DNA from 2 places in the Superficieibacter sp. BNK-5 genome. Region 2 is predicted to be linked to the other one. Evidence: predicted binding sites of a transcription regulator. Region 2 holds the regulator's gene; the other holds the start of a gene.
What was found. Region 2 encodes PurR, which represses purine synthesis genes. Its sites were predicted from a motif close to CANGCAAACGTTTGCNTG; they were not measured.

Region 1 (3,136 bases), 640 kb from region 2:
TATCAGAAGAAAAAACGCGATTAGATTGGTACGGCGATAAGAAAGGCTTTTATCTAAATTAAATATAAGCATTTCATATATATAGAGTAAAAGGCGCTGTTTTAATAAGCGATCGCTTCGGAATTTAGAGGTGTCTCACAAAGTTCCTCAAAATTAATACTTATTTACACATTATTTCTTTTTGTTACTCATTTTAGACATTTGTAGCACTTTCAGGCTAGCGAAACGTTGTTATGAATGGAAAGATGCCTCTCAGACACAGAAAGACACCAAACTCTCATCAATGGTTCCGTAAATTTATATTGACAGAATTTATTGGCGGCAGTGGCAGGTGTTCAAAAAAAACCAATGAGGGTAATAAATAATGATGAAGCGCAATATCCTGGCAGTGGTTATCCCTGCCCTGCTGGTAGCGGGTGCGGCTAACGCTGCTGAAGTGTATAACAAAGATGGCAACAAAGTTGATATTTACGGTAAAGCAGTAGGTCTGCACTACTTCTCTAAAGACAATGGCGATAACAGCTACGGTGGTAACGGCGACCAGACCTATGCCCGTCTTGGTTTCAAAGGGGAAACTCAGATTAATGACCAACTGACCGGTTACGGCCAGTGGGAATATCAGTTCAACGGCAACAACTCCGAAGGTTCTGACGCTCAGGACGGCAACAAAACCCGTCTGGCATTCGCGGGTCTGAAATTCGGCGATGCGGGTTCCTTCGACTACGGTCGTAACTACGGCCTGGTATACGATGCGCTGGGTTACACCGATATGCTGCCTGAGTTCGGCGGCGACACCGCAGGTTCCGACCAGTTCTTCGCTGGCCGTACCGGTGGTCTGGCTACTTACCGTAACTCCAACTTCTTCGGTCTGGTTGACGGCCTGAACTTTGCTGCACAGTACCTGGGCAAAAACGAACGTTCCACCGTTAACCGTTCTAACGGTGACGGCTGGGCTGGCTCTCTGAGCTACGAAGTTGACGGCTTCGGCGTGGTCGGTGCTTACGGTGCTGCTGACCGTACCAATGACCAGGAAGCTCTGGCACTGGGTGACGGCGCGAAAGCTGAGCAGTGGGCGACTTCTGTTAAGTATGATGCGAACAACATCTACCTGGCCGGTACCTACAGCGAAACCCGTAACGCAAGCCGTATCCCTGGCGGTTACGCGAACAAAACTGAAGACGTGCTGCTGGTTGCACAGTATCAGTTCGATTTCGGTCTGCGTCCGTCCCTGGGCTACACCAAATCTAAAGCGAAAGATGTTGAAGGCATCGGCGACGTTGACGTAGTGAACTACTTCGAAGTGGGCGCAACCTACTACTTCAACAAAAACATGTCTACCTACGTAGACTACATCATTAACCAGATTGACAGCGACAACGAGCTGGGCATTGGTTCTGATGACACTGTTGCAGTGGGTATCGTTTACCAGTTCTAATCAGAAACTATTCTGTTAGATGCTTGAAAAACAGGACTTCGGTCCTGTTTTTTTATGTCCGTCAGCGAAAAATCTTCTCTTGTAAAAAGACCCGCGCTTTTTGTCGCAAACGGTTGGCATTTGCGCCATCTACCGTTAACCTGATAGCGGATCTCCCTTCTGTAATCACAATGGAACTTCGCCATGTTTGAGAACATTACCGCAGCCCCTGCCGACCCTATTCTGGGCCTTGCCGATCTGTTTCGTGCCGATGACCGTCCGGGAAAAATCAACCTCGGTATTGGCGTTTATAAAGATGAAACCGGCAAGACGCCGGTACTGACCAGCGTGAAGAAAGCAGAACAATATCTGCTGGAAAACGAAAATACGAAAAACTACCTTGGTATTGACGGTATCCCGGAATTTGGCCGTTGCACACAGGAATTATTATTCGGTAAAGGCAGCGCTATTGTCAGCGACAAACGTGCGCGCACCGCTCAGACTCCAGGCGGTACGGGGGCACTGCGTGTGGCGGCTGATTTTATCGCCAAAAATACCGACGTTAAACGTATCTGGGTCAGCAATCCGAGCTGGCCAAACCATAAAGGCGTATTTAACGCGGCGGGTCTGGAAGTTCGCGAATACAACTACTATGACGCGACTAACCATGCTCTCGATTTTGACGGCCTGCTGGCAAGTCTGAACGAGGCACAAGCGGGCGATGTCGTGCTTTTCCACGGTTGCTGCCATAACCCGACCGGTATCGACCCGACGCTGGAACAGTGGCAGCAGCTGGCACAGCTATCGGTAGAAAAAGGCTGGTTGCCGTTGTTTGATTTCGCCTATCAGGGCTTTGCCCGCGGGCTGGAAGAGGATGCCGAAGGTCTGCGCGCGTTTGCGGCACTGCATCAGGAACTGATTGTCGCCAGTTCATTCTCCAAAAATTTCGGCCTGTACAACGAGCGTGTAGGTGCCTGTACGCTGGTGGCGGGCGATACGGCAACCGCCGATCGCGCCTTCAGCCAGATGAAATCGACCATCCGCGCCAACTACTCTAATCCACCAGCACACGGTGCCGCGGTAGTTGCGACAATCCTCAGTAACGATGCGCTGCGCGCCATCTGGGAGCAGGAGCTGACCGACATGCGTCAGCGCATCCAGCGTATGCGTTTGCTGTTTGTGAATACGCTTCAGGAAAAAGGTGCCAACCGTGACTTCAGCTTTATTACCAGACAGAACGGCATGTTTTCATTTAGCGGTCTGACCAAAGATCAGGTGCTGCGTCTGCGTGAAGAGTTTGGTGTGTATGCGGTGGCATCCGGACGCGTCAACGTTGCCGGGATGACGCCGGATAATATGGCTCCGCTGTGCGAAGCGATTGTCGCGGTGTTATAAGGCAGAGACATTAAAAATGCCGCATCGGGATGCGGCATTTTTTATAGCAATATGTTGTTACCAGACCGGCATTTCATCCTGCAGGAAAGGATTATGCAGCCTTTCATGGCCGAGCGTCGATATCGGGCCGTGGCCGGGGATAAAGGTGACGTCATCACCCAACGGCAGCAATTTGCGCTTAATGGCATCGATAAGTTGCCCATGATCGCCACGCGGGAAATCACTGCGCCCTACTCCGCCTTTAAAAATCACGTCACCCGAGACCAGCAAACGGGAAAGCGGATCGAAAAACACAATGTGCCCTGGCGTATGTCCGGGACAATGCAG
Region 2 (3,136 bases):
CGCCGTCCGAAGCGATCCGACAGCGGTCCCCAGATGAGCTGGGCCAGAGCGAAGCCGGCCAGAAATAAACTCAGGCTGGCGCTGACCGCAGCGGCCGGGGAGTGAAGATCGTGCTGAATTGCCGCAAACGCGGGCAAATACATATCAGTGGCCAGAAATCCCAGCACGCTTAGTCCGGCGAGCCAGACCAGAAAACCTTTTCCAGGCTGCATATACATTCTCTTTTTAGAAGCAGGTGACAGGCGCAAGAGTGTAGGCAGTGCATTCAGCGTTGTGAAACGCTAATATTTGCGTAGTGACGTCAAAAAATTTGCAGGCAGAAAATGTGGTCAGAATATTCCCTCGAAGTGATTGATGCGGTTGCCCGCAACGGCAGCTTTAGCGCAGCGGCGCAGGAGTTGCATCGTGTCCCGTCAGCAATCAGTTACACCGTGCGTCAGATGGAAGAGTGGCTGGGTGTGCCGCTGTTTGAGCGGCGGCATCGCGATGTGGAGTTAACCCCTGCGGGCAGCTGGTTTTTGAAAGAAGGACGCACTGTTATCAAAAAAATGCTGATCACCCGTCAGCAGTGCCAGCAAATCGCGAATGGCTGGCGCAGCCAGCTTCCCATTGCCGTTGATAACATCGTCAGGCCCGAGCGTACCCGGCAAATGATTGTCGATTTCTACCGCCATTTTCCTGATGTCGAGCTGATTGTTTTTCAGGAAGTGTTTAACGGCGTGTGGGATGCGCTGGCCGATGGGCGGGTTGAACTGGCTATCGGCGCAACCCAGGCCATCCCGGTCGGGGGGCGCTACGCGTTCCGGGATATGGGGATGCTGAGCTGGAATTGCGTTGTCGCCTGCGATCATCCCCTGGCCAAACAGCCGGGGCCGTTAAGCGACGATGAATTACGCAACTGGCCTTCCCTGGTTCGTGAAGATACCTCGCGCTCGTTGCCAAAACGCACGACCTGGCTGCTGGACAATCAAAAGCGGGTCGTGGTGCCAGACTGGGAGTCATCAGCGACCTGCATCTCGGCGGGTCTGTGTGCGGCGATGGTGCCTTCACATTTTGCCCGGCCATGGACCGATTCAGGCGACTGGACAGCGCTGGTCCTTGAGAACCCGTTTCCTGATGCGGCCTGCTGCTTAACCTGGCAGCAGAGCGATATCTCGCCTGCGTTAGGATGGCTGCTGGAGTATTTGGGGGATAGCGAAACGCTGAATAAAGAGTGGCTGCGGGACCCGGAAGAAACGGCTCCCGCAGGTTAACTTAACGGCGGTAGTCGACGAACGGACCGTCGGCTACCGAGCGGCGTTCAATCAGGCGAGGGTGAACCTCAATGGATTTTGATTCAACGCGCTTATTCACAATGCGATCCAGCAGGGTATTAAACGCGGCTTCGCCGAGGGAATCTTTCGGCTGGTGAATGGTCGTCAGCGCCGGCGTAAAGAAACGCGCGTTGCGCACGTTATCGTAGCCAATCACTGAAATATCCTGCGGCACGCGCAGGCCCATCTCGTCGGCGGCACATAATGCCCCCATCGCCATGATATCGCCCCCGCAGAAGACGGCGGTCGGGCGAGGGGACTGATTAAGGATCTGTTGCATCGCCTGATAGCCGGATTCCGGTTCGAAATCACCCTGCACGATCCACTGCTCGGGGATCTTCACCTGGATTTCGTCCATCGCTTTCATAAACCCGGCCAGACGTCCGGCACCGGTATTACGCTCCAGCGGGCCTGGAATAATACCGATATCACGATGGCCGCGTTCGATCAGATAACGCCCGGCCATATAGCCACCTTTAAAGGCATTATCAATCACCGAGTCGGTAAAGTCCGCTTTTGATTCGCCCCAGTCCATCACCACCATCGGAATGTGACGATACTCTTCGAGCATGCTTAATAGCGATTCGGGATATTCAGAGCACATGACCAGCAGGCCATCGACGCGTTTTTGCGCCATCATCGACAAATAGGCGCGCTGTTTTTCAATATCGTTCCATGCGTTGCCGAGGATCAGGGTATAGCCTTTCTTGAAGCAGCTTTTTTCAACCGCTTCAATAATTTCGGCAAAATAGGCCGCTTCGCTGCTGGTCGCCAGCAGGCCAATCGACTTGGTATGATTAACCTTCAGGCTGCGCGCAACCGCGCTGGGAGAATAGTGAAGTTCCTTTATTGCCGCCCACACTGCATTACGCGTATCTTCAGCAACAAAACGGGTTTTGTTGATAACGTGTGACACAGTTGTAGTGGAAACGTTTGCGCGTTTCGCGACATCTTTAATTGTTGCCATTACATCTTACTCCGGACCCTGGCCTGAACGCCTGCAAATGGGAGGGTAAACGTTTGCCTTCACACACCCCTGGCGCAATTTTGTGAGCATTGCTTTAGGTCGGGAAAACGACACAGAACGTCAGGTGGGGGTCAATGGCTGGTACGCTTATAATTAAGCGTGGAATTTTGGCCGATCCTGATGAAAAGGGAAAGAGAAAAAATGTATATCAATCTAAATCCTGCAAGATTTTCGTCCTTAAGTGTGTAAAAATGAACAGGCTCACTTTTCGCAGGGTCATAACAAGGAGTAAAAATTGATGAGTGCCGATCTTAAGTTTTCTCTGGTAACGACCATTATTGTGCTGGGTTTGATCGTCGCCAGCGCGTTGGTTGCCGTATTACATTGAGTTATCCGGGGGAGAGCCTTCTCCCTCAGCCCCTTCTCCGATTTTGCACTTATCAGCAAAACGCTTTTGCATTTTGCCTCACTTTTGTTTTTTTGTGATTAATGTCATGCTTTTGGCTTCTTTGCGTCGTGTCATGGTGATGGCGGCCAAAACGGAGTCTGTTCATGAAAGTTAATTTTCCCCTGCTGGCGCTGGCTATCGGTGCGTTTGGTATCGGCACCACTGAGTTTTCTCCGATGGGGTTATTGCCCACGATTGCCAGAGGGGTGGATGTTTCTATTCCAACCGCCGGTATGCTCATCAGCGCCTATGCGATTGGCGTGATGGTTGGTGCGCCGATCATGACGTTACTGTTATCCCACCGCGCCCGGCGTAACGCGTTGATTTTTCTGATGGCGATTTTTACCCTCGGCAATGTGCTCTCAGCGATTGCGCCTGATTACACCACCCTGATGCTTTCCCGTATTG

Region 1: a site for PurR is predicted at 1,538-1,555, ahead of ACMGGS_RS15275 (amino acid aminotransferase). Genes of this name have one in related genera too.

What each region holds. Positions count from the first base shown of each region.
Region 1 covers NZ_CP179893.1:3,193,929-3,197,064, reverse strand. Annotated here, with positions in the region: gene ompF (porin OmpF) at 365-1,435, shown strand; gene ACMGGS_RS15275 (amino acid aminotransferase) at 1,619-2,809, shown strand; gene ACMGGS_RS15270 (MBL fold metallo-hydrolase) at 2,867-3,136, opposite strand, start outside.
Region 2 covers NZ_CP179893.1:3,830,520-3,833,655, reverse strand. Annotated here, with positions in the region: gene punC (purine nucleoside transporter PunC) at 1-212, opposite strand, end outside; partial or broken gene punR (DNA-binding transcriptional activator PunR) at 324-1,250, shown strand; gene purR (HTH-type transcriptional repressor PurR) at 1,255-2,280, opposite strand; gene ACMGGS_RS18310 (YnhF family membrane protein) at 2,579-2,668, shown strand; gene ACMGGS_RS18305 (MFS transporter) at 2,833-3,136, shown strand, end outside.